DNA from 2 places in the Corynebacterium rouxii genome. Region 1 is predicted to be linked to the other one. Evidence: riboswitches for the same ligand, from Rfam matches in the RefSeq annotation. Region 1 holds a riboswitch; the other holds the start of a gene.

Evidence for each region. A riboswitch is a leader RNA that binds a small molecule or an ion and turns the genes downstream of it on or off. The one in region 1 is predicted to bind thiamine pyrophosphate.
Region 2: another riboswitch for thiamine pyrophosphate. It lies ahead of CIP100161_RS04560 (ABC transporter ATP-binding protein); the one in region 1 lies ahead of thiC (phosphomethylpyrimidine synthase ThiC).

Annotation. Positions count from the first base shown of each region.
Region 1 covers NZ_LR738855.1:35,955-43,598, reverse strand. Annotated here, with positions in the region: gene CIP100161_RS00255 (DUF4265 domain-containing protein) at 1-330, shown strand, start outside; gene thiD (bifunctional hydroxymethylpyrimidine kinase/phosphomethylpyrimidine kinase) at 288-1,097, opposite strand; gene CIP100161_RS00245 (ThiF family adenylyltransferase) at 1,094-2,104, opposite strand; gene CIP100161_RS00240 (thiazole synthase) at 2,104-2,889, opposite strand; gene thiS (sulfur carrier protein ThiS) at 2,891-3,091, opposite strand; gene thiO (glycine oxidase ThiO) at 3,075-4,163, opposite strand; gene CIP100161_RS00225 (thiamine phosphate synthase) at 4,160-4,828, opposite strand; gene thiC (phosphomethylpyrimidine synthase ThiC) at 4,812-6,611, opposite strand; TPP riboswitch at 6,612-6,722, opposite strand.
Region 2 covers NZ_LR738855.1:868,054-893,047, reverse strand. Annotated here, with positions in the region: gene CIP100161_RS04590 (dipeptide ABC transporter ATP-binding protein) at 1-910, opposite strand, end outside; gene CIP100161_RS04585 (ABC transporter permease) at 913-1,866, opposite strand; gene CIP100161_RS04580 (ABC transporter permease) at 1,859-2,785, opposite strand; gene CIP100161_RS04575 (peptide ABC transporter substrate-binding protein) at 2,874-4,463, opposite strand; gene CIP100161_RS04570 (nucleoside/nucleotide kinase family protein) at 4,711-5,181, opposite strand; gene CIP100161_RS04565 (energy-coupling factor transporter transmembrane component T family protein) at 5,178-5,933, opposite strand; gene CIP100161_RS04560 (ABC transporter ATP-binding protein) at 5,930-7,309, opposite strand; TPP riboswitch at 7,304-7,416, opposite strand; gene CIP100161_RS04555 (chloride channel protein) at 7,453-8,628, shown strand; gene CIP100161_RS04550 (ECF transporter S component) at 8,640-9,233, opposite strand; gene CIP100161_RS04545 (2-dehydropantoate 2-reductase) at 9,375-10,268, opposite strand; gene CIP100161_RS04540 (DUF808 domain-containing protein) at 10,348-11,262, shown strand; gene ychF (redox-regulated ATPase YchF) at 11,337-12,422, opposite strand; gene CIP100161_RS04530 (sodium-dependent transporter) at 12,776-14,425, shown strand; gene metS (methionine/alanine import NSS transporter subunit MetS) at 14,425-14,595, shown strand; gene CIP100161_RS04520 (AI-2E family transporter) at 14,683-16,104, shown strand; gene CIP100161_RS04515 (DUF6542 domain-containing protein) at 16,171-16,962, shown strand; gene CIP100161_RS04510 (4-hydroxy-3-methylbut-2-enyl diphosphate reductase) at 17,026-18,021, opposite strand; gene xseA (exodeoxyribonuclease VII large subunit) at 18,134-19,375, shown strand; gene CIP100161_RS04500 (exodeoxyribonuclease VII small subunit) at 19,404-19,661, shown strand; gene CIP100161_RS04495 (DUF4245 domain-containing protein) at 19,671-20,249, opposite strand; gene glpX (class II fructose-bisphosphatase) at 20,552-21,568, shown strand; gene CIP100161_RS04485 (class II fumarate hydratase) at 21,825-23,228, shown strand; gene CIP100161_RS04480 (TetR/AcrR family transcriptional regulator) at 23,373-24,020, shown strand; gene CIP100161_RS04475 (MDR family MFS transporter) at 24,022-24,994, shown strand, end outside.

The sequences.
Region 1 (7,644 bases):
GATCTCGGTGACGGCTATTACGTGATTACGTCGGTGCCGTTTACGGATCCTTCTCTTGCCCTTGGCGATATTGTCGAGGTCGCAGGTGGCCTGATTATTGCGGTGGTTACCCGCGGTGGTGGTCGCACGTTGCGGATATTAACTAGCGACCAATGTCCGAACGTGGTTGATCCACTTTTAGAGTTGGGGTGTCATGTTGAAAGTGGACCTGCGGGAATTCTTGGGGTGTGCGTTCCGGCTGATGCTCCTTATGATTCGATTGTGTTGTGGTTGGAGGATCTCCACGATCAGCAGTTGTTGCAGTTAGCTGAGTATTCCCCTAGCCGGTAGCTGTGGTCGACAGGCCCGTTGCCGTGACCTACGTTGAGGTCACTGCCATGGGCGATTGCCCCGTTGAGCCAGGTAGTAGCCCAATGGAGGGCGGGTTCTGGAGATTCGATAGCAAGGCGGGTGGCAAGTGCCGAGGAGAGCGAGCAGCCGGTGCCGTGGGTGTTGGTGGTGTGGATGCGTGGGCTGGGGGCGTGAAATTGAGGCCCGTCGACAGTAATCCAGGTGTTGCCAAGGTCGTCGGTTCCGTGTCGGTGTCCACCTTTGAGCAGCACTGCGCAGTCGTATTGTTTTGCGAGGCTGCGTGCGGTGTGTTCAGCCTGTTCAGGGTCGTGGTTGTTCGCTAGGACTGCGAGCTCCGGCAGGTTTGGGGTGATCACAGTGGCATGGTGTAGCAGGGGTTCGAAGTAGTGGCGTTGGCCGAGTACCGATCCGGAGGTGGCTACCATGACGGGGTCGAGAACCACGATGGGTGTGTGGTGTAGCTGGTCAAGCCATGTGGCGATGGCGGTGGCCGCATCAGGGGATCCGATCATGCCGATTTTGATGGCATGGATGGTGATGTCGTCGGATATGGTACGGAGTTGTTCGCTGAGAAACTCCGTGGGTGGGGTGTGTATTGCGGTAACTCCGCAGGTGTTTTGCGCGGTCAGGGCGGTGATTGCTGCCATACCGTAGCCGCCGGCTGCCATGATGGATTTGAGGTCTGCTTGAATTCCGGCCCCGCCGGAGGGGTCGGATCCTGCGATGGTGAGTATGTGTGGGTTCATGGGAGTTCGTTGATTCCGCCGGGGACGTTGTGGAAGGTGATGCGTGGGTTGAGGTGCGCAAATTGTTCGATAAATGCGGCACTTCTTATGCCGGAGGCACAGACGACCACCACATCATCTGTGGTGATGTGGTCGAGTACATGCTGGATCGTCGTGGTGTCACTCCACATGGATTGTGGCAGGGTGATGTGCGCACCACTGGGGGTGTGTTCTATTTCGTGGGGTTCGCGAACGTCGATAAGTTCGTATTCGTTGGGAAGCTCCCATGTGTGAAGTGTGCGTGCTGCAGGCCGAAGGGGGTCACGCCCCACAGTGTATGTGCGAAATGTGCTGGTCAAAGCGTTGTAGGTAGTGATAGCTCCCGGTTGGACGGTTCCGATTCCGGCGAGGATTTTGATGGTTTCAGTGGCCATGAGGTTGGCGATCACGGCGGTGGTAGCGCCGAGTACACCTGCGTCGGCACAGTTGAGGCCTTGGGTGGGGGCTTCAGGGAACAGGTCCCGTAGCCCTACCTCGCAGGCGAATACGCCCATGTGTCCTTCGAATTGCAGTACGCTGCCCCAGACGAGCGGTATGCCTGTTATCTCGGCAAGGTCACCGCAGAGGAATTTGGTAGCAAAGGTGTCGGAGCCGTCGAGGATCACATCGCAGCCTTCGCCGAGTTCGTGTGCGTTGTGCGCGGTGAGGCGTTCGGTGCGGGCGTCGATACGAATACCGGGTTGAATTGCACGCAATCTTTCGGCAGCGACGTGGACTTTGGGTTTCCCCACATCCCCAACACCAAACAGGATCTGGCGTTGAATGTTGGACACATCCACAGTGTCGTTATCCACGAGTCGAATCGACCCCACCCCAGCCGCCGCAAGGGATTGCAACGCGGGACTACCCAGCCCCCCAGCCCCGATCACCAGCACTCGCCCTTTGTTGAGCCGTTCTTGCTGCTCAATCCCAAAACCAGGTAGCCGCAGTTGGCGGGCTACGCGTTGGCGTTCCAGCTCGTCGAGCATCACAGCACCTCGTCCGCCCAGGAGGCAAGCCCCTCAAAGCTTGACGACGCCACCGCATGCTCCCGGCGCGGTATGCGCCCGGCTTCGCGCGCGAGTCGTCCTGCTTCGACAGCGTGTTTCATGGCGGTAGCCATGGTAATGGGGTTGATGCATCGGTTGATGGCGCTGGCGAGGAGTACGCCTGAGCAGCCGAGTTCCATGGCGAGGGTGGCGTCGGAGGCGGTTCCGATGCCGGCGTCGAGGAGTACGGGGACTGTGGCACGTGAGCAGATGAGTTCGATGTTGTGCGGGTTGAGGATGCCGAGTCCGGTTCCGATGGGTGACCCTAAAGGCATGACTGCGGCGGCGCCGGCGTCTTCGAGTCGTTGTGCGACTACGGGGTCGTCGGAGGTGTAGGCGAGGACAGTGAATCCGTCGTTGGTAAGGGTTTCGGTGGCGTCGATAAGTTCGAGGACATCGGGGAGCAGGGTGATATCGTCGGCGATGACTTCCACTTTGATCCATGAGGTGTCGAGTGCTTCGCGGGCGAGTTGTGCGGTGAGGATGGCATCGCGGGCGGTGCGGCAGCCTGCGGTGTTGGGCAGCGGGGTGATGTTGAGGCGCTGCATGAGTTCGAAGACGGATTCACCGTGAGCTCCGGTATGGGCGGCGTGTCGACGCATCGCTACGGTGGTGAGTTCGGTTCCGGAGGCGATGAGGGATTTTTCTAGGGTGTCGAATGAGCTTGCGCCGCCGGTTCCCATGATGAGGTGGGATTGGAAGCTGCGGTCTGCAATGGTGAGCATGTTATCCTCCCTGCACTGCGGTGAGAATGTCGAGGCGGTCGCCTGCGGTGACTGTGGTGGTATCCCATTGTGAGCGGGGTATCACGCGTTGGTTGATGGCTGCGGCGATCCCTGAGCGGATTCCGTTGCAGTGGTTGCTAATAATGGTAGTGAGCTGGGGTGATTCTATAATGGTGGGAGTGTCGTTAATGTAGATGTTCATGGGTTGCTTCCCTTTCGTTGCGGTGTCGATCTGGTGCGCATGCTGTGAGGTCGATGCCGGGGTCGGTACCGTCGATAAGGCATGCGGTGACGTGGGCGCCGAGTGCTGAGAGCAAGATACCGTGGCGGAAGTATCCGGTGGAGATAATGAGTCGGTCTGATGCCCACCCGAGGTATGGGAGGTCGTCGGGCGTGCCGGGGCGTATCCCTACGTTGGCTTCTAGAAGGGAGCTATCGACGATGCTCGGGACTACGCGTACGGCATCGCGGAGTAGGTCGTATATCCCTTCTACACTGGGCAAATCACGCTCGTCTTCGCGGCTGGTGGCACCTATGGCGATTTCGCCGTCTGCGCGCGGGATGATGTAGATGGGGCGGTCGTTGACCCAACCACGTACAACCATGTTGACTGCCCTTGGTTCTGTTTGTACTCGTAGGATGTCGCCGCGCACGGGCCGTAGAGCTAGCGGTATGGGGCTTAGGTGTTGTGCGCCGAGGCCTGCTGCGAGGACAACAATATCGAATTGTTGGTATAGGGGTTCAAGGTCAGTGATTTTTTCTTTTACTACCTCTACCCCACAATCGTGGAGGGCGTCGAGTAGTGCGGTGAGGAATACACGTGGTGCAACTTGGGTGTCATTGGGGATATGTACGGCCGCCGATAGCCGAGGCCCTAATGCCGGTTCGAGGTCACGGGCCTGTCGGGTAGTGATGGGGCGAACGTCCATTCCGGCTGCCTCTTGGGTTGTGTGCAATTGTTTAAGATGTTCTGCATCCGCACGATCGGCTGCCACAACGAGGGTACCTTCTGTGCGATAACCCATAGGCAGGTTGGTATGCTGCGCTCCCCGACGCACCATGTCCGGCCACAGCTCCCCGGCGCGCCGCATTAGGGGAAACAGCGGGTCTTGTTGGAACTGTACTTCGGCGGCGGGGGCGAGCATTCCGCCGGCAAAGTGTGAGGCCCCGCTTGCTGGGTTGGGGTCAAATACGTGAACGGTATGCCCGCGGACACTGAGCTCAAAGGCGGTACTTAGCCCTACGATCCCACCACCTACAACAGCTATTTTCATTGTGCAAAACCTTTCAATACGAGGTTTACATCGGCAGCTACATCCTGCGAGTTCATTAATGCGCGCACGATTGCCACACCAGCGACCCCCGTTGCGGCAAGATCGGCCGCATCTTCGGGGCGAACATCCCCAATGGCAACAACTGGCACCAATGATTCAGCAACCAGTGACGGATACCCCGCAAGACCTACAGGTGCCCGCCCAGAATCTTTTGTCGGGGTGGGCCGAAATGGGCCGGCACCAATGTAGTCGATCACCTCGGCAACGTGGCGCGATGCACGAACTAACTCCAGTGTGCCCGTGGTTAACCCAATAATGGCGTTATCACCCAACAAGGCGCGAACATGGCGCACCGGAAGATCGTCTTGGCCAACATGCACCCCGTGGATGTGCTCGCCGTCGTTCATTAACGCAAGGGCAACATCCACGCGGTCGTCGATAAGCACGCGGGTGCGAGGATTAACCTCCACCACCGCGCGGGCTACCTCACGGCCAAGAATGTACAGGTCACGGGCAGCAATGGGTTTGCTGCGCACTTGGATGAGCCCAGCGCCGGCGCGTGCCGCCTGGTGCGCTACGTCGACAATGTGATCCACAGAGCCCGTGCCGGTGACAAAGTAGCACCGCGGATCAAAGTCTCGACCCCACCTAGGCGTGGGCAGCATTATCACGCACCTCGCTATAAAGCTGCGATCCTTGGGCCACAAACTCCTCAGACTTTGCCGCCATGCCAGCCTCTACGTCGCCGCCAACCTGCGGAATGCCTAAGTCAGCGATCTTGTCAGCGAACATGTCACGAATATCTTGGCTAATGCGCATGGAGCAGAACTTCGGACCACACATGGAACAGAAGTGCGCAGTCTTTGCCGGCTCCGCCGGAAGCGTTTCGTCATGGTAAGCAATCGCGGTATCTGGATCGAGCGACAACGCGAACTGATCATGCCAACGGAACTCAAAACGTGCTTTACTCATCGCGTCATCCCACGCACGAGCACCAGGGTGCCCCTTAGCCACATCGGCCGCGTGAGCTGCGAGTTTATAAGTAATCACACCGGTTTTCACATCATCACGATTAGGCAGACCCAAGTGTTCCTTGGGGGTCACATAACACAGCATCGCCGTACCACCCATAGCGATATGAGCAGCTCCGATTGCCGAGGTGATGTGGTCATAGCCTGGCGCAATATCAGTCACCAATGGGCCAAGAGTGTAGAAAGGCGCATCGTGAGCCCACTTTTGCTCCAGCTCATTGTTTTCTTGCACCATATTCAGCGGAACGTGACCTGGACCCTCGATCATGACCTGTACATCGTATTCCCACGCACGGCGAGCCAGCTCACCAATGGTTTTCAGCTCCGCGAACTGGGCGGCATCATTCGCATCAGCAACAGAACCAGGGCGCAGACCATCACCCAGCGAGAAAGCGACGTCGTACTGCGCGAAAATCTCGCACAGCTCATCAAAGTGTTCGTAAAGGAAGGACTCCTTGTGGTGCGCAAGGCACCAACCAGCCATGATGGATCCACCACGGGACACAATTCCGGTTACGCGTTTGGTGGTCAGCGGAATGTAGGCAAGCAACACACCGGCGTGAATGGTCATGTAGTCCACGCCTTGTTCACACTGCTCAATGACGGTATCGCGAAAAATCTCCCAGGTGAGATCCTCAGCCACACCATTGACCTTTTCTAACGCTTGGTAGATCGGTACCGTACCGATAGGCACTGGGGAGTTACGGATAATCCATTCGCGGGTGGTGTGGATATCGTCGCCAGTAGACAAATCCATCACGGTATCTGCACCCCAGCGGGTAGCCCACCGCAGCTTGGATACTTCTTCCTCGATGCTCGAGGTCACCGCGGAGTTACCGATATTGGCGTTGATCTTGGTCAGAAACTTTCGACCAATAATCATGGGCTCCGATTCCGGGTGGTTAATGTTGTTCGGAATAATCGCACGACCACGGGCGATCTCACTGCGCACAAACTCTGGGTCCATGTGCTCGCGCAGCGCCACGAATTCCATTTCCTTCGTAATAATGCCCTGGCGCGCATAGTGCATCTGAGTCACGCGCTTACCCTGCTTGGCGCGTCGTGGCGTGGGCTTCACACCTTTCCACTCCAGTGACGCTGCGCCACGACGCAGCGCGGAACGACCATCATCAGCCAAATTCCGCTCACGGCCAGCATATTCTTCCGTATCCTCACGATTGTCAATCCACTGTGCACGCAGCGGCTTCAATCCCACCGTGGGATCGCACTCAGGGCCGCGGGTGCGATAGATCCGAACTGGATCATTGGGGCCGGTAGGAGAATCGTCAAGCTGAATCTCTGTTTCTGGAACCTCAAGGTCGCCGGAAACGATCGGCGAATAGGAGTGCTTCGGATGGATCTCGGAGTTTTCCCAAGCAGATGGATTGGTAACTGAATTAGCTGAGGCTGCCGACACTAGGCTCGCGCTCCTCTCTTCCTTCGCTGGTGTTAACCAGACAGGTTCAAACGGTGCTTGCACAGCATCAGCGCAATCTCAGCCCGTGCTCGGGCGCCCGCGGGGGGACACTCACTAACCTAGAACACGCACCCAACATTGTGCCGCCACACCCCACTCCGATGGGGGTAGCAATATCACCAAAGCGTGAGACGACCTGCAGTTTTAGCAAAGCGTCTAGGGGTGCGTCCCAGACCGGTCATGCCCCTCAATCACTCGGTTTCTAGAAACTTCCACAACACCCACCAGAACCTTAATTTTTCTCAGCTAATAGCGTAACGTGCGAGTTCTTATCGCCCCACAGCCACTTCTTGCTCAAAAGTAGCTATTTATCTGCACAAACAGTCACTCCACAGCTGAACAAGTCCATGACGTTGACCTGTGCCCTTATACCTAGAGTGCACGGCACAGCGCTCCTTTTTTAGGCCAGAACCACCAGATGTGAAGTTTACTCACAAGTTATCCACCACTTGTGAACATCTATCACCAAAAGTTATCCACAGGCTGTGGAAGAAATTGTGGAATTACACGGATGGAAGTTATCCCCAGACTTTATCCACACCCTGTGGATAAAGTTGTGCACTTCTTCCCCACCTGCGGATTTGTTCGAAATCTTGTGGAAAATAGCAGGTCGCACACTTCGAACACACAGCTATTCGATCACTACCCTGTGAACAACACACATGTAATTATCCACATTGTGGATAACTGCTGTGGAATCTTTTTCACACGATCAGCGCTGTGTTCACACTCCAGAAGTTGTGAAATTTTGGTGGATAATTACAAAAATCTGGGGATAACTCAGAACAGCTGTGCACTATTCTCCGCCCAAAATTGAGGTGCCAGACCACCCCAGTAGCCTCATGTCGCCTCTTGTGACAGCCGATAACCACATTGCTCCCCACCAGCAGTCAACCCAAGAAACTGCAGCTAACTGCTGGGTTTCATGTTATTTGTGTGGTTTGTGTGATAAGGATTTTCTCAAAAAAAGAGG
Region 2 (24,994 bases), 840 kb from region 1:
TCTTGGTGAGGTTTTCAACACGGATAATTTCCTCATCGGTCTTCTTTTCCGTTGCAAGGATCTCCGAGCTTTCAACGCCCTTTTCTTGAGCAGATTGGATGCGCGCTGATGCCAGTGATGGTGCAGCTTTGACCAATCGACGGGTGTAGGGGTGCTGAGGGTTTCGCAAGATATCAAGCGACGGGCCTGATTCCACGATACGACCACGGTGCATGACCACGAGGTGCTCTGCACGCTCGGCAGCTAGGCCAAGGTCGTGGGTAATGAAAAGCACCGCGGTGCCTAGCTCGTGGGTGAGATTTTCCAAGTGATCGAGGATACGCTTTTGCACGGTGACGTCGAGAGCAGAGGTCGGCTCGTCGGCAATCAAGAGCTTAGGACGTGCGGCGAGGCCGATACCGATCAAGGCGCGCTGACGCATACCACCAGAAAATTCGTGTGGGTACTGCTTGGCGCGGCGGGCAGCGTCGGGAAGCCCCGCCTCCTCCAATAGCTGCGTTACGCGCTCGTCCATTTGGGAGCCCGGCACCACGTTGTTGGCTTTGAGGGATTCTTTCACCTGCGTACCAATGCGCCACACAGGGTTGAGGTTGCTCATCGGGTCCTGTGGCACCAAACCAATGTGGGAGCCACGCAGCTCCTGCATTTGTTTTTCGCTATATGTGGTGATGTCTTGACCATCGAAAATGATCTGTCCATCGGTCACTTTGCCGGTGCCTGGCAGCAACCCGATGATGGACATCGCCGTTGTAGATTTACCCGATCCAGACTCACCGACGATTGCCACGGATTGTCCTGGGTAAATAGTTAGATCAATTCCACGGACTGCTTCAACGGTTCCGGTGGTGGATGTAAAAGCGATGCGAACATCACGCATCTCTAGAAGCGGCTGTTGATTTTTTTCAGACATGATTATCGCTTCCTAGACTTTGGATCGAGGGCGTCGCGGACGGCGTCGCCCATCATGATGAAACTCAAGACGGTAAGGCCAAGGGCAACGGCAGGATAGAACAGCACCATGGGCTGTGTGCGTAGCGACGCTTGCGCCTTGGCGATGTCGCCACCCCACGACACAATGCTCGGTGGCAAACCAATTCCTAAGAAGGACAAGGTTGCCTCTGCCACGATGAAAGTGCCCAATGCCACAGTGGCATACACGATGATGGGTGCTGCGGAGTTAGGAAGTACGTGAGTGGTGAGAATACGCCACCTTGAGGCACCAACCGCGCGAGCAGCGGTAACAAATTCTTCGTTCTTAGTGGACAACACCGCACCGCGAGTAATGCGGGCAATGTTGGTCCAACCGAACAAAGCGAGCACCACAACAACAGTGATGATGGAGCGAGACTCTTTGAACATCTGCATCACAACGATGGCGGCGAGCACGAGAGGCACAGCGAAGAAAATATCTGTCAGACGCGACAGCAAGGTGTCTAAGAAACCACCGATGTAGCCTGCTGCGGAACCGATCGTAGTGCCGATCAGTACGACTGCGATGGTGGTGAGCACGCCTACGGCAACGGACGCGCGTGCACCATAAATCATGCGGGAGTAAATGTCGCAACCTTGACGATCGAAACCAAAGGGGTGACCAGGTGCTGGCTTTGCCAACGACTTGCCCAGTTCACAGAACTGCGGGTCCGTGGAGGTGAAAAGCTGTGGCACGATTGCCATGAGCAAAGCAATGAAGATCAAAGCTGCTGAAATCCAGAACAAAGGGCGGCGTCGTAAGTAGGTCCATGCTTCGCCCCACAAGGAGGTTGGTGCCGACTCATCAGCAACGGCGTCGACAGCACCTAGGCCGGTTTCGTCGACACTGGAAACGAAATGCTCTTGGCCACGACGGGAAATGTTGTTGTTATGCATAGCGAATCCTTGGGTCGAGCAGGGCGTAGATTAAGTCCACGACCAAGTTGGCGATGATATAGACGATCACAAGAACAGTGGTGAAGGACACCACAGTGGTCGGTTCGCCCTTCAAAATGGCGTGGTACATAGTTCCACCAACACCATTAATACCAAAGATGCCCTCAGTGACAATGGCACCGGCCATCAAAGCGCCTAAGTCGGCACCCAAGTATGTAGCAACGGGAATCAACGAGTTACGCAACACGTGGCGCATCGTCACGGTCGACCCCTTCAAACCTTTAGCCCGCGCAGTACGCACGTAATCGGCAGTCAGGTTTTCCGATACGGACTGCCTTGTCAAACGAACAACATAGGCAAAAGACAACGCGCCCAATACGATGGCCGGCATAAGCAGTGACTTCACCGAGACATTTGAGCCGACGGTGACGGGGAGCAATCCCCACTTCACTCCGACAAAGTATTGGAATACAAAGCCAATCACAAAGGATGGCACTGCAATAACGAGGAGCGAAAGCACCAGCACGGTGGAGTCGAAGAAACCACCGCGACGCATACCCGCGATGACACCGAAAATCACACCAAAGACGGCCTCGAAGATAAGGGCCATCACGGCTAGTTTGATGGTGACGGGGAATGCATGAGCCATAGCCTCTGCCACTGGGCGACCGGAGAATGTAGTACCGAAGTCCAGTTGGAAGATGCCCTTAATGTAGAGCAAGTATTGAACGAGGAAGGGTTTGTCCAAGTTGTACTCGGCTGTGATGCGAGCGCGGGCTGCTTCGGATAAGCCCCTGTCACCACCGAGGGCGGCTACTGGATCGCCGGGCATCAAGAAGACGAGTGCGTAGAGCAAAAGGGTTGCACCAAAGAACACTGGGATCATTTGGAGCAATCGGCGCCCGATATAACGCAACATATGTGGTTCCTTATTTCAACATCTAGATCCGTCGTGAGCCCCGCGTCACCACACGCGGGGCTCACGACGGAGTTCACGGGCAGGAGTGTTATCCCTTGGTGATCTGTTCGTATGCTGCAACGGACTTCCAGTTGAAGATCACGTTGGAGACTTTGTCAGAAGAGCCACCGTTGACGTTTGCGTACCACAGTGGGATTACAGGCAGATCCTTGAAGAGGATTTCTTCTGCTTCTTGGTAAAGCTTGAGGCCTTCTTCAACAGACTTAGCGCCTGCTGCTTCTTTCAACTTGGCATCAAATGCAGGGTTGCTGTACTGACCACCGTTGGAGCTTGCGTTCGTAGCGTAGAGAGGCTGCAAGAAGTTACCGAGCAGTGGGTAGTCACCCTGCCAACCGGTACGGAATGCTCCGGTAATGGTGCGGTTAGTGACTTCATCGCGAAGCGACTTGAAGTCTGGGTATGGTTTACCGCTAGCCGCAATGCCAAGGTTGTTCTTGAGTTGGTTTGCTACTGCATCAACCCACGACTGGTGGCCACCATCAGAGTTATAAGCAATAGTGAATTCTCCGGTGAACTTGGAGATCTTGTCAGCTTGAGCCCACAGTTCCTTTGCCTTTGCGGAATCAAACTTGACTACCTCAGAGCCCTTCAGACCTTCCTTGTAGCCGTCTACGACTGGCGAGGAGAAGTCCTTAGCTGGGGTGCGGGTGTCTTGGAAGATGGTCTTGGTGACTTCTTCACGGTTAATTGCGTGAGAGATTGCTGCGCGGCGCAGTGCACCTTCTTCACCGGAGAAATGCTCCAGCTTTTCTGGAATGGTGAACGACTGGAAGACAGCTGCCGGCTGGTTAACCGCGCGATCGCCTAGCTCATCCTTATATGTGGCGAATGCGGAGTCTGGAATTTGGTCGAGAACATCCAAGTTGCCTGCAAGCAGGTCGGAGTATGCAGCGTCTTGGGAGGCATAGAAGACGAACTTCACACCGTCGTTTTTCGCTTTGCGATCACCCTGGTATTCCTCGTTAGGAACAATGGTCAAAGACTCGTTGTGGTTCCACTCCGCTAGCTTGTAAGGACCGGAGGATACTGGCTTTTCACCAAATGCCGCCATGTCGTCGAAAGCTACATCTGGCAGTGCGAAGAAAGCAGAGTAACCCAGACGGGATGGGAAGTCGGATTCTGGCTGAGCAAGCTCAACGGTGAAAGTCTTGTCGTCGATTACCTTGAGGCCTTCGAGCTCCTTGACACCTTCTTTAAAGCCCTTGATACCTTCAAAGAAGGAGGCGTTGAGCTGATCGTTGGCGACAGCATAGTTCCACGTCTTAACAAAGTTCTCTGCCTTGATTGGGGTACCATCGGAGAACTTCAGGTCATCTTTCAAGGTGATCTTGTAGGTGCGATCGCCTTCAAGCTCGATGGACTCTGCCTGCTCGTTATGGGCTTTTCCGTTGGTGTCGTAATAGACGAGACCACCATAGATGATGTCGATGACACGGCCACCACCGGTCTCGTTCGTATTGGCCGGAATCAGAGGGTTTTGTGGCTCTGATCCGTTTGCCAAAACATAGTTGTCACCCGAGCCGCCAGTGCTTCCGGACGAGGAATCCGAAGAACAGGCAGTCAGGCCTAGAGCTAGTGCCGCGGTCATGCCAACGGCGAAAGTCTTCTTTAGCGTCATGTGAGACCTCCCAAGGGATGTGGACATCATTCGCAACAGCATCCGCGCATATGGCTAGAGGGAAACTATCGTTGCTTGAGCAAGATCCTATCCCGTAACGCACATCACGGCTAAGCCATAAAGACCCCTTCAGGTCACTAAAACTATCAAACAATAGGTTTAATTCATTAAAAATACCTTAGACCTGCATTTTTAATAAGACGTGATTACATTCACAATAAGGACGTAGCGTCGACATGATCACCCCCTAAAGTGCCCCCGCCAAGAATACCCGTGTCACATCCGGCGTCTCTACCGTCGCAAAATGTCGAGCTTCTTGCGCAGCCCACATATCCCACCATGGTTCATAAAAAGGATCCCTGGCAAGCGCCCTTTGCCGTCGTATCTGCTCAGGGCCATCAAACAGCATGGTCAATACTGAACCGTGCTGTCGCGCCGCCCGAACAACGCTGGGGGCAAGACTTCCCACCCCCTCGATAATAAGATTCCGTTCGGACACTTCCACCCATGGCCCCGCGGTGTCGTTCTCCCAGTCCCAACGGTGATACCCTCCCGCCCCCTCTAGGAGGGCAGTAACAATCTCAACTCCAGCAGCCAACCCATGCCATCCTGGGTACAGATCATCAAAATGCACAATACGCATTCCTAAAATCTCCCCAAGAAATCCCGCGAAGGTGGTTTTCCCAGAACCGGAGGGGCCGTCGATAAGCACGATCATGCGCCGAGAAACCTAAAACTTCCCGTAACGACCGCCGCCACGATCGCGCTTGTCGACGCTGCCAAGCACACCAGCAACAACATCGCATCAGCGGCACCCACGGTGGATTCCCGTGCCCATGTCCGTTCTGGTCGCCGACCAAAACCGCGCGCCTCCATGGCAGTAGCCAACTTGGAGCCACGACGAATAGCCAACACCAACAGCCCAAACACCATAGAAAAACCCGAGCGAATTCGATTCGAATCGTCGATACCCCGCACCCGGCGCGCACGTCGCATCGACTGCCAGTCTCTAGCAAAAAGGCTGATCATCCTAGTACTTGCTACAGCTGAAATAACGAAACGGTGTGGCAGGCGCAGGATTTGAGCCAACCCATCTCCTAGTTCAGTGGGGTCGATGTGTGCCAGTAGGACGACAGCGGGTAGCCCCACCGCCAGCACACGGAGCATGATGGCTGCGGCGAGTTGGAGGGAATTATCGGTGATATGGGCGAACAAGAAGGAGAAGTATTCGTGTCCTTCGGGGCGGCCATAGAGCGCCATAGATACTCCGGCGATGGGCGTTGCAATGAGAAGCGGGAACCCTCGACGCAGCAGCGTGCCCACTCCAACTCCTGCAAGTGGTGACAGCACAATCGTTAGTACTAGGGATACGGCCGCTGATACAACATCGACGCTGAGTAATAGCGGGGTGGTCAACAACATGAGTGCTGCGACTCGGGTAACGGGATTAGTGGCGCTGAGAAGGTTCATAGTGCGATCTCCTTATCGCCCAAGTAGCGGCGGTAGAGCTCATCGTGGGTGATAGACACAACCGTGGTGCCAGCATCGGCTAGTTCTCGCAGCAGTGTGACTAGTTCGATAAAAGTCGTGCGGTCTTGCCCAAAGGTGGGTTCGTCGAGGAACACCACATCAGGTGTGTTGACCAAGATGGTTGCTACGGATAGTCGGCGTTTTTGCCCGCCCGACAAGGTGAAAGGGTTGGCCTCAGCTAAATGATCAAGACCAAGCCGCTCTAGGAGCATGTCAGCCCTAGCGAAGTCTTGGGGATCGCGAAGCCCCACGCGCATTTCCTCACGAACTGTTGCGGCAACGAATTGGTGCTCAGGATCTTGAAACACAAATCCAAACCGTGAGCTCAACTCTTTGGATTTCCAGCACAATGGGTTTGGCCCTAGACCACGGGCGATGGCAGCAGCGACCTCGACACGTCCACCATGTGCGGGCAGCAGCCCTGCAAGGGTAAGTAGGAGGGTAGATTTTCCTTTTCCATTAGCACCGGTGATTACTGTGGAGGCACCAGCGGGAATATCAAAGCTGTACGTTCCTAGCGGGTGGTTCCAGCCAACGGTAAGTTCATGCGCACGTATCACTGTTTCGGTATGCGTAGAATGCAGCGCCGGTGGCAGTTCGGGATCGTTTTCTGGTACCCAGATTCCCAATTCGCTGAGCTCGCGGCCGTGGGTGGCGATCACGTCGCGGGCGGGGCCGTCGGCAAGTACCCTGCCATCAGGTCCTAGTGCGATAATGCGATCAACATGATCGAGCCATGTGCTCACACGATGTTCCACGACGATCATGGTCGCACCGGTTGTATCTACTACCCTGCTGATGTTCGACACCACCTCCTTAACGCCCTCTGGATCAAGATTGGCGGTGGGCTCGTCGAGAAGCACAATGTCTGCCCCCATAGCGATCACACCTGCAAGCGCCAAGCGTTGTTTTTGGCCACCAGAGAGCTCAGATGTGGGATGATCCACCGGTAAATCGAGCTCCACCAGCGACAATGCTTGGGTAACTCGCGTCCAAATCTGATCGCGCGGAACGCACATATTCTCGCATCCAAAGGCCACATCATCGCCCACACGGGAGGAAATTACCTGCGAATCTGGGTCCTGCAACACCATGCTGGGGATTCCCGATACTTCAAGTTCGCCACTATGCTCGCCGTCCTCATCAGCCAAAACACCTGCGATAGCAGCCAGCAATGTTGATTTACCGGACCCAGATGCGCCTAAAAGCAAAACTCGTTCCCCACGGGGAATCCTGAACGTAAGATCGACAAGTGCAGGATTGCGCCTACTCGCATGCCGAAAACTAAACGCATGGGCGATGACATGATCAGTCACAGTATGAAGTCTTCCTATCGCTGGTATTACCCAGATCAGGTTCTACGGTTCGGCAAAACAGCCGTCTCAGCCATGTACAGCAAGCACATGGCACCCGGGCATCTCGTGTGTGCACCGGCGTTGATCGTAGTCGGAACGCGCCGATGTGTCATTCTGAAAAGGTGAGTAGGAACGCAATCATTAAAGAAATCACCGGCGTCATCGCTGTCGGCGCAGCCACCGGGCTCATCGGGATCCTCACCACACTCCTCCTTCACACCGCAGAACACCAGCTCGCCCACGTCACCCAATCCACCATGGCAGTGATTAGCCTAGGAGTAGGAGCACTAGCAGGAATCTGCTGGTGGGCACTACGCCGGCGCGGCCCCATCGTCTCAGTTACCACAGCGCTGTCTACCGAAACCCAGCTGCCTTGGTGGCGCACGCTTGCCGACGCCCTCCTACAACTGTTCATTGTCACCGCCGGTGCCTCCCTCGGCAAAGAACAAGCACCCCGACAACTAGCCGCCGCTATCGCAGAACGCATCATCCACACCCGTACCGACGCCGATGCTCAACGTCGTAACCGGTTGCTCGCTGCCGCAGCCGGCGCCGGTCTTGCAGCCATGTACCACGTACCCATTGCCGGAATGCTCTTCGTCCTCGAGCTCCTCCCCGTGCGACGCGATCGCGCCACCGTTGCTACCACCATCGCAGTATGCACAATCGCCACCGCAGTCGCCGCACCCGTGGTTCCAGCGCCGCTGTATGCGTTTCCCCACGAAACTCTAGGAGTAAATGACCTTCTCCCCCTCCTAGTCGTGACTATTGTTGCCACAGTGGTTGCTGTGGTGTGGCGTCGTCTGACGGTCACTCAGCTCCAACGTCGTTATACCGGCCCTTGGCTTGTGATTACTCTTCCGCTAGCACTTGCGACCACGTATGCGGTGGGAACGTGGTTTCCTGCGGTTCATGGCAACGGCCAGCTCGTACTCGATGTTGCCTTTGGCACGGACATCACCGCTTTGATGGCGTGTGCACTTCTCCTAGTCAAAATGTCGGCCACGCTTGTGTGCATTCGTGCGGGAGCCGTTGGCGGTGTGCTTACTCCCTCGCTTGCTGTTGGCGCGGCCGCTGGCGTGTGCGTCGCGGTCCTTTTTGGTGCCCCGCACGCGGTCATGGCGTTGGTTGCTGCCGCTATCGTGCTGGCGATTGCGCAACGGGCTCCATTGTTTGGCGCGGCGATGGCTATTGAGCTCACCCACCCTGATATATGGCTTGCGGCCACTGTGGTGGTCACAGCGGCCGCAAGTTTTTGGTGTACAAGAAAAATCAGATAGAGAAACGATGGTTAGACCAGCGCGCGGGATTCCCTACCTGCCGCAAAACGGTCCAGTGCTCCAGTTCCTGCCAACGCCTTGACTAGGAGATAGCCGAACACGCCGGCAAGTATCGCACCAGAAATAGCCATGCTGCCTAAGTAGGTCAGGTTAAAGGCAGCGGTTTTAGCAAGGTTTCCGGAAGTGAAAAGCTCGAGGACGAAGGCACCGACGGCTGCTCCTACGCCAGAAAGCGCTGCAACGAGCAGTCCGAAGCGTCGATAGAGGAAGAAGGCGAACACGAGTTCAGCTCCTAGGCCTTGCGCAAGACCTGAGTAAATCGTCTCGATTCCCCACTGGTTGCCAATACCTGCGGACACACAGGCAGCAATGAGTTCGACGTAGATAGCTGCAAAAGGCTTACGAATAATCAGGCCGCCTAAAACACCACCAATGAGCCAGATTCCCACAGCGATACCGCCAAAGCCAGGGGTGAAAGCATCGGCAGCTGAGTACCACGCATAGCCGATGGTGTTCCACACCCAAAACAGCAGACCGGTTGCAATAGCAATGACGGAGGCGATCACGATGTCAATGACGCGCCAAGAATTCTTCGATCGGTTCATTATTCTTCCTATCGCCGGTATTACCCGGATCAGGTTCGACGGTTCAGGGCGTGCACGTATTTTTCGCTCTGTCTCAGCTTTGTGGCATTTCTCTGCCGTCCAGCACCCGTGGTTTATAAGATATGTGCGTTTAAAGCATACTCAGGCGTTTTGGTTATGAGAAAGTACGTTGCCCACAAGGTGATGGAGGCGAGCATCAACACCGACGCGTTGGGCCATGCGCACTACAGCACCAACTTGAGCATCGAGCTCACTAGGAAGGCCGTCGGCAAGATCACGCTGCATAGAGCTGGTGGCACCCTCCGGCTGAGCGTCGGCAAACGCCAACACACGATCAACCACATCTTCGGGAAAATCCACCCCATGTGCTTGACCGGCTGCTACAACCTCGCGGATGAGAGCCTCGAAATCATCACGGTAGGTGGTTCGTACCACTCCTAAAGGTTGATTGACCAGCGCACCTAGAGCACCAAAACAGGTAACAAACATCGCTTTGAACCAGATGTCGGTCATGATCGCAGGGTGTACCACAGGCTCGATACCGGCACGTTCTAAGGCATGGGCCAGCTTATCGACGACCCCACGCGTCACCTCGCTCATGCTCCCGAAGGTGAACGTAAAAATCCCGCCTGAGAACTCGGCTTCGGCTGGACCACGCTTGGTTAAAAAGCTACGTACCACGCCTGGTATTACTCGGTCGACACCCAGCGCTTCTACAGCGATGTGGGGCATTTCCACTGAGTTCTGAGTGGTAACCAACACGGCATTCTTGGGAAGATTTTTAGGCAAATCTACGCTGCCTAAGGTCTTAGTCGCCAAAATCACCACATCGGCGTCGGGGACGTGGCTTAGGTCTTCTACCACTGGAACGCGAATGTCGCGCACACCGGAGGCGTCGTGAAGCCTCATGCCGCGGCGCTGCAGCGCGTCCAGCGATTCCCCACGGGCAACAAAAGTGACCTTCGTGCCCGATTCGTGCAACAAACCACCAAAAAACCCGCCGACTGCGCCGGCACCAACGATCACAATATGCATGCCACCGACAATAGAGCAGTTCTGCAACGTAGACTAGGAGGAAAGTTGACCATGTCGCAAAGCGAAATTGAGGTTTCCCATGGCCGGTGGCCTAGCTGCCCTTTTAGATGATGTTGCGCTGATCGCGCGCACCGCGTCGGCAAGCGTCGACGATGTTGCTGCAGCAGCGGCAAAAACCAGCGCCAAAGCAGCGGGCGTAGTTGTTGACGACACAGCCGTCACCCCACAATATGTCCGCGGTGTTACCCCCGCCCGAGAGCTCCCCATCATTTGGCGTATTGCCAAAGGCTCGCTGGTAAACAAACTGTGCATTATCTTGCCCATCGCCCTCCTACTCAACGCGCTCGCCCCCTGGGCACTCACCCCCATTTTGATGCTAGGTGGCGCATTCTTGTGCTTCGAGGGTGCTGAAAAAGTCTGGGAGATGGTGACCGGAAAACAACATTCCAGCGAAGAAGAAGCCGGCGCAAAGGACGAAAACACGCTTGTGCGTGGTGCTATCACCACCGACTTGATCCTTTCTGCAGAAATCATGGTGATCTCGCTTAATGAAGTCGCAGACCAAACCATCTGGATGGAAGCGGCCGTTCTTATTGCAGTCGGTATTTTTATTACAGCCGTGGTATACGGAGCCGTCGCCCTCCTAGTCAAACTCGACGACGTAGGAATCTTCTATCAGCATAAAGACTCCGGTGCCGCTCGCGCCTTCGGTGCCGGACTTGTCAAGGCCATGCCTGTGGTTCTCAACGCTATTTCTTTCATCGGTATGCTCGCCATGCTCTGGGTTGGCGGCCATATCGTTATCGGCGGGTTAGATTCGCTCAACCTGTGGCATGCACCCCACGATGTAATCCATCACTTGGTGCATAACGTGGAACACCTAGGTGGCGCCGTGGCGTGGACAACAGAAACAGTGGGATCGCTGATCTTCGGCCTCATCTTGGGCTTTATCGTGGTGGCAGTTATCGTGCCCTTCCACAGGAAGAAGCACTAAAACCGTCCCCGCAAAAGAAACCGCGCACCTTCCTTTTCTCTAGGAGGTGCGCGGTTTTTTAACAGCTATGGTTTCTAGCCACCGATCTTGAAGTCACACACGTCGCCGTCGTGCATGACATAGTCTTTGCCTTCCATACGCATCTTGCCCTGAGCCTTGGCTTCAGCGATGGAACCTGCAGCGTCGAGATCATCGAAGGAAACGATCTCGGCCTTGATGAATTTCTTTTCAAAGTCGGTGTGGATCACGCCAGCAGCCTGAGGTGCCAAAGATCCCTGTTTGATCGTCCATGCACGTGATTCCTTGGGGCCTGCAGTGAGGTAGGTCTGAAGGCCCAAGGTTGCAAAGCCGGCTTTTGCGAGCGTGGCAAGACCAGGTTCGGTTTGGCCAACGGACTCGAGCAATTCGAGGGCTTCGTCCTCGTCGAGTTCGAGGAGCTCAGTCTCAGTCTTAGCATCGAGGAAGACGGCCTCGGCAGGGGCTACGAGGTCACGCAATTGCTGCTTGCGGGCATCGTCGGTCAGTACTTCTTCATCGGAGTTGAAGACGTAGAGGAAAGGCTTAGCCGTCATGAGGTGTAGTTCGCGGACCAGGGCGAGATCAATCTCGCCGTTCTTGGATGCTGCGAATAAGGTGCGGTCGTCTTCAAGGATGGCCTGTGCCTTCTTGGTTGCTTCCACGGTTTCAGCAAGATCTTTGTTCTTGCGGGCTTCTTTTTCAAGACGAGGCAGCGCTTTTTCTACTGTTTGTAGATCTGCCAAGATCAGCTCGGTATTGATCACAGAGATATCTGAGCTGGGATCAACACGGCCGTCGACGTGGATCACGTTGTCGTCAGCAAATGCGCGAACGACCTGACAAATGGCGTCTGCCTCGCGGATATTCGCTAGGAAGGCGTTGCCCATGCCTTCACCCTCAGAAGCACCTTTCACAATGCCGGCGATGTCAACAAAGGAGACCGTAGCAGGCAAGATGCGTTCCGATTGGAAGATTTCTGCGAGACGGTTCAGGCGAGCATCCGGAAGCTCGACAAGACCAACGTTGGGCTCGATGGTTGCGAAGGGATAGTTCGCCGCCAGAACGTCGTTGCGGGTAAGGGCATTAAATAGCGTGGACTTGCCAACATTGGGCAGGCCGACGATTCCAAGTGTAAGGCTCACGAACGATCATCCTAGCAAGCAGGCAGCAAAATGGCTCCCCACCAGCGCTGTGCACGTACATCAGGGGGAGCTATCACAGATAGCGTCGCAACGCTTAACATCCACTCCCGCAAAAATGAGATTATTATCTTGAAAAATCTCACACAACGGGATAAAAGGTGTTACCTTTAATACACCTCACTCCCTCGCAAGGTTACCTCACCCATAGGGCATACCTTATTTACCCTCTCCTAGAAACTTCGGCAGCACCACCTTTTCAGCCGCAATGATTCCCCACGGAAAAAGAGAGGCTCGTTTTGCATTCCTTCACACCGCGCACTGAGCGTCTGGGTGTTTGTACGAAAGGTGCGCTCATGACAAGCACACGTGAGCAAGGCCAGCGCCGTGAGGTGTTTTCCTCACGCTGGGTCTTTATTCTCGCTGCCATCGGCTCGGCTGTTGGCTTGGGCAATATTTGGCGATTCCCCTATGTGGCCTACCAAAACGGTGGCGGAGCGTTCCTCTTGCCTTACCTCATCGCGCTTCTCACCGCCGGAATCCCACTGCTGTTCCTCGACTTTGCCATCGGCCACCGCTACCGTGGCTCAGCGCCGTTAGCGTTTCGACGTATCAAGCGGTGGGCAGAAGTCGGTGGCTGGATCCAGCTCGGTATCGCCTTCTTTATCACCATTTACTACGCCGCGATCATCGCATGGGCAGCGCTTTATACCGTCAAGTCCATCAACCAGGCATGGGGTGATGATCCCAACGCATACTTCTTTGGTGACTTCCTCCAGTTCGATAAAACCGCAACGTTTTCCACCGACTTCGTAGGCCCCATCACCATTACCCTCGCCTTAGTATGGATCGCAGCGATCATCGTCCTTGCTATGGGAGTAGATGCTGGCATCGGTCGAGTGTCCAAGGTCTTCATGCCTATCCTCACCGTGCTGTTTGTCATCGTGGTCATTCGCGCCCTCTTCCTCGACGGCGCCGCCACCGGCCTCAACGCATTTTTCACCCCACATTGGGAAGCACTTAAAGACCCCACCGTATGGGTAGCAGCCTACGGGCAGATCTTCTTCTCGCTCTCCGTGGGATTCGGTATCATGCTCACCTACTCCTCCTACCTCAAGCCACGCTCCAACCTCACCGGCACCGGTCTAGTGACAGCCTTCGCTAACTCTTCCTTCGAAGTGCTCGCAGGAATCGGCGTCTTTGCCACCTTGGGTTTTATGGCAACTCAACAGCATGTTGCCGTCAACGAGGTAGCAACATCCGGAATTGGTCTAGCGTTCGTCGCGTTCCCCACCATCATTAATCAAATGCCATTTGGAGCCCTGTTTGGCATCTTGTTCTTCGGTTCGCTTACCGTGGCTGGTTTTACTTCCCTCTTTTCCCTCCTAGAGGTTGTGGTTTCTGGCGTACGAGATAAAACGAACCTGTCAAGGAAAGCAACGGCAGTAACCGTGGGTATCCTCATGGCGTGCTTGTCCATTGTCTTATTTGCTACTACGTCAGGCCTGGCCACGTTGGACATCATGGATAAGTTCACCAACAATGTCGGCATTGTTGCCATCGCACTCATCAGCATTGTGATTATCGACTGGATCTTGCGTCGAATCGATGAATTCTCTCTGCACCTGAACATGGTGTCGTCTTTCCGCGTAGGCACGCTCTGGCGTATCTGTGTGGTCAATGTGACCACGTTGGTTTTAGGTTTTACCCTCTTCCAAGAACTAGCCAGCCTGATTTCTGAGCCCTATGGCGGATACACCAGTACTCAAGTTGCTTGGTTCGGCTGGGGCGTCATCGCCTTCATCATCGTCAGCTCCATCGTCATGTCGATGATTGGCTGGCCTCGTAACACGCCTATCGACGGCCCACCGGGGTCCGATTTCGGCGTAGAGACGGAAAAAGAGCGCACTCCTAATAAGCCGCAAAAATATGACCACGGAAAACACGGGAAACGTCGTATCGCGGGCTTTGCGATCGAGCAATACAGCAAGGAGGAACTGCACTAATGTCTACCGCAGCTATCCTAATGATGCTCTTATTCATCATCGTCATCTGGGGCGGACTCGTACTCGCCCTCATCACCCTGATCAAACATCCCGATGAAACCTCAGGAATCCTCGGCGAACACGACTTCGCCACTGACGACGTACTGATTGCTCAAGAGCACACCTCTTAGCACCCACGAGGGATGGCATAGAAAAAGCCATCCCCCCTTGGGCATTGCTCTCCACGCTAACGCATGCGATGAGGCACAATAATTGCTGTGACTTCCGACATTCCCACCCCAGAAGAATCCGCACCAAGCTCGACACCACCTCATGCCGAGAACACCGGATCTTTTACCGAGGCAACCGATGTCTTCGAGGCCATGTCTCCCCACGACGACCACGCCCGCATCGACCGCTCAGAAGTCATAGCGCACGGCGTTAAAGTTCTCTCCACTTGGTGTATCCGCATTCTCATCATTGCAGCCACCGCATTTGCTACTTGGTATTTACTCAAGCAGGTCTGGCGCGGAATACTGCCCGTCATTCTGGCACTCATCGTCTGCACCGTACTATGGCCACCAACAATCTGGATGCGTCGCAAAGGCATACCCAGTGGTTTCGCTGCGCTGATAAGCATCTTGGCCAGCTTTGGGTTCTTTGGGTTCCTGATCTGGATTATCGCCCCAGATGTAGGACGACAATCTCAAACCCTTTACTTCCAAGCATTCGAAGGAATCCAAAAGATCCAACTATGGCTACAAGGACCACCGCTAAGCCTCGATTCTGAAGAACTCAACGACCGCATCAATGCCGCCGCCGGATGGTTCCAAAGTAAAAGCGGCACCATCGCTGGTGAAATCTTCTCTGGACTAGGAGTGGCAACATCCGTACTCGTCACCCTCGGCGTAGTCCTCGTTTTAACCTTCTTCTTCCTCAAAGACGGCGAAAAATTCCTGCCATGGGTACGTGGAATCGTCGGAAAGCGCGCAGGCTGGCACCTCACGGAGCTCCTCGCACGATCGTGGATCACTCTGTGCGGATTCGTACGCGCCCAAGCACTTGTTTCGCTTGTCGACGCCGTAGCCATCGGCGGCGGCCTTCTCCTCCTAGGCGTACCCATGGCACTCGCACTCGCGGTGCTCACCTTCATCGCTGGATTCATCCCCATCGTCGGAGCCTTTGTCGCAGGAACTCTCGCCGTCCTCGTAGCACTTGTGTCCTTAGGCCTTACCAAGGCCGTGATCACACTCATCATTGTGCTCGCAGTCCAACAGCTCGAAGGCAATGTGCTTTCCCCCATCCTGCAATCTCGCGCCATGAACTTGCATCCAGTGGTCGTCTTGGTATCCGTCACCCTCGGCGGCAGCCTCTTCGGTATCGTCGGGGCCTTCCTCGCAGTGCCCACCGCAGCCATGATCGCCGTCTTATTCCGCTACCTCCAAGACATGACAGCGCTACGAGCCGGTGAAAAAACCGCCGACGACATCAAATTTGTTACACGGGCAGGCTCCATCACCGGAAAATTCGGCGAACAAAAAAACCAAGAACTCATCGCAGCAAAACTAAAATCTCACTATAAGCAGTCCTCTCCCCCTCCTAGAGACGCAGAACCTCAACCGGAAGACGAGCACGCTGTCGTGTTGCAGAGCCTAAAAGCCAAAATTAGCGACCTCACACACCTGTTCCATAAGCCCTGATTTCTGGGGCACACGCCCACAGCAAAAGTTCCCAACCACAGATCCCCTTGAGTAGGATAAACATCCGTGCAGAACAAGACAGAACATAAACGCCACAGCCAGGCACACACCACCTATGCCAATGACCAATTTTTTGGCATCTCCTTGTGGTCTTCTCTTGTTCTTATGACAGCCGCGATGGTCACTGGGCTGCTTATTTCTCAAGCAACCGGCAGCGTCGGATGGCCATTTCTCGCGATCTTTGTTGCTTTCTCGCTGTTTACTGCGCTACTTACCCTTCCCAGTGGCCTGTTTCTCCTCGTGGCAAGCCTGCCGCTATTTTTCGGCGTAGGAATTCTTGCCACAGCATGGCTCATTGTCAAAAGCTCAGCGGCTGAAGGAACGCCTTTTAGCACAACGCAGCTTATTACTACTGTTTATCCCATTACTGAGCATTTCCCCCTCCTAGCGGCAACGACCATCGGTGCGGGACTGATTGCTTATCTTCGTGTGTCACTTCTCAAACGCAAATATAAGCGCGTTACCACTATCGCGGAGCGAACTCGACGCGCTCAAAGCGAGACTGACCGTCGGAATTATACGGCAGCGTCGAAGGCTCGTACCCAAGCACAACGTTCCAGCAAACCGCAGCGCACTCGGGCCAGCAGCCGATCTCGCCGCGACAACAGTGTGACTGTTGAAGAGCTGATGCGGCGTAGGCAAGAACAGAAACAAACAGGTGCTAAATCGTTCGCGCCAAGGCCTACACGTACTGCAGCTCAGCGTGAGGCCGCCGAGCGTGATTTGACTCGTCGCCTAGTAAATCCAGATCCAGAAATCCATAGGACTCGTACTTTCGACGACGACTTATACAGTTAAGGTCGAAAGTTATAACGCAAGAGGCGCCACGCATATCCCATGTGTGGCGCCTCTTGCGTCGCTCTACGTGCGCGAAGGGCGCAAATCTCTAGGAAGGGCGAAGGTGATCTTTTCTGCCGCAGTAGTAATCTCCTTAACGTCGTGGAAGCCACGCTCGTCAAGGAATTCCAGCACTCCACGCACCAAGATCTCTGGCACGGATGCGCCAGAAGACACGCCCACAGTGGTGGCGCCATCGAGCCAAGACTCATCGATCTGGTGAGCGTAGTCGACGAGGTAGGAAGCACCCGCGCCTGCTTGCAAGGCCACTTCAACCAGTCGTTTGGAGTTCGAGGAGTTCTGGGAACCTACAACGATAACAACATCTGATTCCGCAGCAATTGCTTTGACTGCCACTTGGCGGTTTTGTGTGGCGTAGCAGATGTCATCACTAGGAGGATCTTGAAGATGTGTGAAGCGCTCATGGAGCTTTTTCACAATTGTCATCGTCTCATCCACAGACAACGTGGTTTGCGATAGCCAGATAAGTTTTTCGTCGTGAAGAAATTCGGGGAGTTTGTCCACGCTTTCAACTCCGTCGACAAGGTGGGTTACGTCGGGGGCTTCCCCTGCAGTGCCTTCAACTTCCTCGTGGCCTTCGTGTCCGACTAGGAGGATGTGGTAGCCGTCGCGTGCAAACCGTTTCACCTCGTTGTGCACTTTGGTGACCAAGGGGCACGTTGCGTCAAGAGTTTTCAGGCTCAGTGCTTCTGCTTCTTTGTGTACGGCGGGGCTGACGCCGTGGGCAGAAAATACTAGGTGGGCGCCTTCTGGAGCTTCGGTTGTCTCATCGACAAAGATGGCGCCGCGTTCGGCGAGTGTGTCCACAACGTAACGATTGTGGACGATCTCTTTACGCACGTAGACGGGCGCGCCATATTTTTCTAGGGCCTTTTCGACGGTTTCGACAGCGCGATCCACGCCGGCGCAGTAGCCTCGTGGGGCTGCGACAAGCACACGCTTGTGTGCGGAGGCGGTGTCAGCGGACTCAGAAGCGGTGAGCTGATCGGGTGAAGTCATGCACACCAGCTTAAACTACTGTCCCACTGAGTGTGCTCTCCTGCCGTATGCTTGTGTGTTGGTTCCTGTTGAATACAGTTTGTTGCTCGCCATGAAGAAGGGGGTTTAAGGTTTGGCTGCACAACCGAATGCACCTGAAAGTGCATGGCCTGTTCGTGAGCTTAATTCCAAGGTAAAAAGTTGGATCGAGCGATTAGGTCATCTGTGGGTTGAAGGACAAATAACCCAGCTAAATATGAAACCCAGCTGGAAGTTTTCCTATATCACCCTGCGTGATCCTGAAGCTGAAGCCAGCGTGCAGCTCACCTGCGCTACTTCATTACTGCGCTCATTGCCTAGTCGGCTTCAAGACGGCGACCGCGTAGTGGTATACGGTAAGCCGGCGTTTTATGAGGGCCGTGGCTCTTTTTCCTTATGGGTCACCGATATCCGCCCTGTGGGCGTGGGTGAACTGCTCGCACGCATTGAAAGGCTGCGCCAGCAACTTGCCAACGAAGGGCTTTTTGATCCTACGTTGAAAAAACCATTGCCGTTTTTACCAAACAACATTGGACTCATCACGGGTCGTGGCTCCGCCGCCGAGCGCGATGTGCTAGCAGTTGCCCACAGTAGATGGCCTGAAGTGAAGTTCACCGTCATCAATACTGCTGTGCAGGGTGCGCGCGCGGTGCCCGAAATCATTGAGGCATTGCAGCGTCTCGACGCCGACCCCAGCATCGACGTCATCATCATTGCCCGTGGCGGTGGCTCAGTGGAAGACCTTCTCCCCTTCTCTGAGGAAGCACTTCAACGTGCCGTCGTTGCAGCGCACACACCGGTAGTGTCTGCCATCGGTCACGAACCAGACAATCCCGTTTTGGATAACATCGCAGATCTTCGGGCTGCAACGCCTACCGACGCCGCCAAAAAAGTGGTTCCAGATGTTGCTGCTGAACGCCAGCTCCTCGCCGAGCTTCGCTCCCGCAGCGCTGCTGCGTTACGCGGCTGGGTCCACAAAGAACGCCAACAACTTGCCGCCGTACGCAGTAGACCAGCCCTTGCAGATCCCGTACGTGCTATCACGCTGCATCGCGATGAGATTGCTCGGTCAATTGCTTCTATCCGGCGCGATATGCGTTACATGCTCAGCACTGAACACGCCACAGTGGCGTCGCTACGCCAACAAGTCGCAGCCCTTGGGCCATCGGCAACATTGGCACGAGGCTACGCAGTCATCCAAGTCGTGCCCCGAGACGGCAGCGCTCCCGAGGTAGTGACCACCATTGGAATGTCGCCACCTGGCAGCCAGTTACGCATCCGCGTTGCCGACGGCTCCATCACCGCCGCTGCAATGCAAACAACTCCAGCAGACTAAGACATACAACAGAAAGACGCACCTCCTCATGCCACATGACATCATCGGTCAAGGAACTGGAACCAACGCCTTTGCACCAGTAGAAGAACTCTCCTACGAACAAGCACGCGATGAGTTAGTAGAAGTCGTCCGGATCCTTGAACTAGGACAAATGGGCCTCGACGAATCACTCGCCTACTGGGAACGAGGCGAAGCACTCGCTAAAAGATGCGAAGAACACCTCAACGGTGCGCAACAGCGCATAGAAAAAGCCTTGGGCGAGACATCCCAAGGCCAAGAGCAGTAAAACCAGCGATTATTGTGAGGCGGGTCCAGGCAATGGGCTCGCCTCGATCATTTTGGTGATTACGCGATCGAATTCCTCACGGGGAGCTGCACCGCTGACAATCACACGTGCATCTCCTAGATCGACGACCCAAATGTCACGGACGTCTCTATCTTCAGAGCTATATTCCTCGACTACCTTCCCTCCTAGAGAATGCTCTCCGGAGCGGGTGCGCAGGTTGCCGTCGTAACGCTTAATGACATCGTCTTTGCTTACGCCTGTTTGAGTAAGTTGGACATACGAGTCTTTGTTGACAACCCATCCCACGACTGGGGCACTTGCTTTGGCGATAGTCATGCGCCGCGCCGAGTTGGCCTGCCAGCCCCCGATCTCGCCTGGATATCGCACAGCGAAGTCCGCCCCACGCGCTTCCATTTCGAGGAAGGTGCGGGCGTCTACTCGTTGAATAGGGGCGTTATCTTTATTCCCACGATCGAAGCTGCACATTCCAGTAAAACCGATGGTCACTGCAACAATGAGCAGAATCGAGCCGAGCGACAAAATGATGTCCCGGGCGCCTTGGTAAATGCGAGGTTTTTCTACAGCCACGCACAACAGTATGGCATGAGTGCGCGTTAATCAGCGGATACGCGTACATGGGTATAGCCGCAGTAATCGAAAGTGTCTGCAAGGTTACCTTTAAGATTTTTTGCCTTGCAGATCACAATTACCCTCTTTAAGGTGTGGTTTTCCGGTAAATTCTCACATAGCTTTGCAACAATTAGGCAGGTAGACAAAAACCGTGTGTTCGCGAGGATCTCCCCCATGTCCCCTCGCTATGCTGTTCGCGTCACCATATAAGCAGTTCCCACTATTGAGTTTTTATCGTCATCCACAGGAGGCATTCCCTTATGACCAACCTCAACCCAGAGATTCCAGATCGCAACCTCGCCCTCGAGTTGGTTCGTGTTACCGAGGCAGCTGCACTGGCGTCTGGCCGCTGGGTCGGTCGCGGCATGAAGAACGAGGGTGACGGAGCAGCTGTCGACGCCATGCGCAAGCTCATCAACTCGGTTCAGATGAACGGTGTTGTAGTCATCGGTGAGGGCGAAAAGGACGAAGCCCCCATGCTCTTCAATGGCGAGCAGGTCGGCACCGGCGAAGGTGCAGCAGTAGACATCGCCGTTGATCCAGTCGACGGCACCACCTTGATGGCTGAAGGCCGCCCTAACGCCATTTCTGTCTTGGCAGCCTCCGAGCGTGGTTCCATGTACGACCCATCTGCCGTGTTCTACATGCGCAAGATCGCCGTTGGCCCCGAAGCTGCTGGCACCATCGACATCAACGCACCGGTCGAGTACAACATCAAGGCCGTCGCCAAGGCAAAAGGCATCGCACCAGACCAAGTCACCGTTGTTGTCTTGGATCGCCCACGTCACGACAACCTCATCAAGGATATTCGTGAGGCAGGCGCCAAGGTACGCTTGATCCGCGACGGCGACGTCGCCGGCGCAGTTGCCGCTGCCCAAGCCACCAACTCAGTCGACATCATGATGGGTACCGGTGGAACCCCAGAAGGTATCATCACCGCATGCGCCATGAAGTGCATGGGCGGCGAAATCCAAGGTGTACTCGCACCTAAGGATGACGCCGAAGCCGCTAAGGCCCGCAATGCTGGCCACGAACTCAACCGCGTTCTAGGAACCCATGACCTCGTCTCGTCGGATAACTGCTTCTTCGTTGCCACCGGTGTAACCAATGGCGACATGCTCCGTGGCGTGAGCTACCGTGCCGACGGCGCAACCACACGCTCGCTCGTTATGCGTTCCAAGTCCGGCACCGTTCGTTTCATCGAATCCACCCACAAGCTGCACAAACTGCAGGAATACTCTGTGGTTGATTACTCCCAAATTTCCCCACGGAAGTAGCGGCGCCTAAAAAGTAATTTTTATCACCCACACCCCGCATCCTTGCCCTAAGCACAGGTGAACGGGGTGTTTCTCTTAGCTTACGCAGCCCCGTTCCCCTCGATTCATCTCACACCAGCAGTATTTCCCACATCTTTGCCACATTTGGCTTGGTTTTTGGGCATACTGGTAGGCATGCGTGCACGTGTCCCGCTAACCCGAGCTACCACGCGCACAGATTTCTGCAACCTTCTACTGACAAAGGTGGATACAACTTATGACTGAGCAGCAGTACCGCATCGAGCACGACACCATGGGTGAAGTTAAGGTGCCTATCGACGCCCTCTGGCGCGCACAGACCCAGCGCGCGGTTGAAAACTTCCCAATTTCTGGCCGTGGCCTCGAAGCCGCACAGATCCGCGCTATGGGTCTGCTCAAGGCCGCTTGCGCTCAGGTTAATAAAGACCGCGGACTTCTAGCTCCAGAGCAGGCCGACGCAATCATCGCCGCAGCTACCGAGGTAGCCGAGGGCAAGCACGATGACCAGTTCCCTATCGACGTCTTCCAGACGGGTTCCGGCACCTCGTCGAATATGAACTCCAACGAAGTTATCGCCTCGATCGCTAAGGCTAACGGTGTTGAGGTTCACCCTAACGATCACGTCAACATGGGCCAGTCCTCCAACGACACCTTCCCAACCGCTACCCACATCGCCGCAACCGAAGCAGCCGTCAAGGACCTCATCCCAGGCCTGAAGGTTCTTCACGCTTCCCTAGCTAAGAAGGCAGCCGAATGGGAGAACGTTGTTAAGTCCGGCCGCACTCACTTGATGGATGCCGTTCCAGTTACTTTGGGCCAGGAGTTCTCCGGCTACGCACGCCAGATTGAGGCTGGCATTGAACGCGTCGAGGCCTGCTTGCCACGTCTTGGCGAGCTCTCCATCGGCGGTACCGCTGTGGGCACCGGCCTGAACACCCCAGCAGATTTCGGCCAGAAGGTCACTGTCGAGCTCGTGAAGCTGACCGGCGTTTCCGAACTTCGCGAGTGCGTCAACCACTTTGAGGCTCAGGCAAGCCGCGACGGTCTGGTCGAGTTCTCCGGCGCAATGCGCACCATTGCCGTCTCCTTGACCAAGATTGCTAACGACATCCGCTGGATGGGATCCGGCCCACTGACCGGCCTCGGCGAGATTCACCTGCCAGACCTCCAGCCAGGTTCTTCCATCATGCCGGGCAAGGTCAACCCAGTTCTCTGTGAGACTGCAACCCAGGTTGCAGCTCAGGTTATTGGTAACGACGCAGCTATCGCCTTCGGTGGCGCACAGGGCGCGTTCGAGCTCAACGTCTTCATTCCAATGATGGCCCGCAACGTCCTCGAGTCCTCTCGTCTGCTGGCTAACACCGCCCGCGTTTTCGCAGAGCGTCTTGTCGACGGCATCCAGCCAAACGAGGAGCGCATGCGCACCTTGGCTGAGTCTTCCCCATCGATCGTGACCCCACTAAACTCAGCTATCGGCTATGAAGCTGCAGCAAAGGTGGCAAAGACCGCGCTGAAGGAAGGCAAGACCATCCGCCAGACTGTCATCGACTTGGGCTTTGTTGATGGTGAAAAGCTCACCGAGGAAGAGCTCGACAAGCGCCTCGACGTTCTCGCAATGGCCAACACCGATCGCGACAAGTAAGCCTTTAACCTGTCACATCTGACAACAGAGTGCACCTCCTAGTCATCTTCAGACTGAGAGGTGCACTTTCTTTTACCTGCAGTTTTGTAGACACATAAACTATCTTTTTGCACTCAGTGCACTTTTATACTAGGTTTACTTGCTGTGAGTACGCAACCAGATACATCCCTAAGAGCCACTAAGCGACTCAAAACCCGCATAAGCGTAGAAGATGCAGCCACCGCACTCGTGCTTCGCGACGGATTCGACAACGTCACCGTCGAAGACATCTGTGCCGCTGCAGAAATCTCCAAACGAACCTTTTTCAACTACTTCGATTCCAAAGAAAACGCCGTCTTCGGCGACACCCAAGTCGATATCCTGCCGCAGCTGCGAGAAGAATTCCTTTCCCATCCGCATGAGGATCTCCCCGAAGCCGTTATTCGGCTTCACATGAACCTTGTTTTTTCGGGCAAGGATTTCGACCCCCACACCCGTGGGGAAATAATCCGGCGCAGAAAAGCAATTCGACATAACAATCCAGAGCGCAGCTTTAACTACAACGCCTTGTACCACAAGGTGTTTATCAATTTTAAGACGCTGGTCAGCGATTATTTCGAGTGCTTCCCCGAACAACGCCGACTAGGAGGGGATGTGGATGTTGAAGCAACCGCAGTTGTTCTTTCGTCCAGCTACGCCATCCGCTTTGGTTTTACTTTATGGGCAGACAGCCCTTCCGCTAGTTTTTCCACCCTCGAGGAATCGTGCCTTGAGGCTTTGGTCCACCTTCGCACGATCAACAAAGGACTTTAACGTGAGTACTCAATTGTCGCCGGAAAATGTGCGCGAACCGGCCGCACACCATCACCCTGTGGGCTGGATTATTGCAGCTTTAATGCTCAGTATGTTGATGGGTTCGTTGGGGCAAATGATTTTTGCTACTGCGCTGCCAACTATCGTGGGCGATCTTGGCGGCGTGGAACACATGTCGTGGGTTATCACGGCATTTTTACTGGGTGAGACTATCGCTATGCCGCTATTCGGCAAGCTGGGCGATGTGATCAATCGCAAGCCGCTGTTTATTTTTGCCAACTTGTTGTTCATGCTGGGATCACTCATTGGCGGGTTGGCTACGTCAATGTCGATGCTGATTCTTGCGCGTGCTATTCAGGGCGTTGCTGGTGGTGCGTCGATGATTCTTTCACAGGCGATCACTGCCGAGGTCACCACTGCCCGCGAACGCGGTAAATACATGGGCGTGATGGGCACTGTTTTCGGTGTGTCCTCAGTGCTAGGCCCTGTGCTGGGTGGTTGGTTTACCGACGGCCTAGGTTGGCGCTGGGGCTTGTGGCTTAATCTTCCACTAGGAGCGGTGGCGGTCATCGCTATCTGGTTCTTGTTGTCACTGCCGAACAAGGATGTGAAGTTCCGACTGGATTGGTGGGGAACGCTCACCATGGCCATCGCTACGGCTTCACTAGTCCTATTTGTCACTTGGGGCGGTCACGATTATGCCTGGAGCGACCCCATCATTGTGGGTCTTATTGCATCGTTTGTGGTCTTCGGCATTATTTTTGTCGCCGTAGAACTGCGTGTCGACGATCCTTTGATCCCCATGACTCTCTTCCGAAATCGCAACTTCACGCTCACAACGATCGCGGGCCTTGCTATCGGTGTCATCATGTTCGGATCAATGGCCTACTTGCCAACATATTTGCAGATGGTGCACCACATGAGCCCCACCAAGGCAGGCCTGACCATGATCACAATGATGTCTGGACTTATGA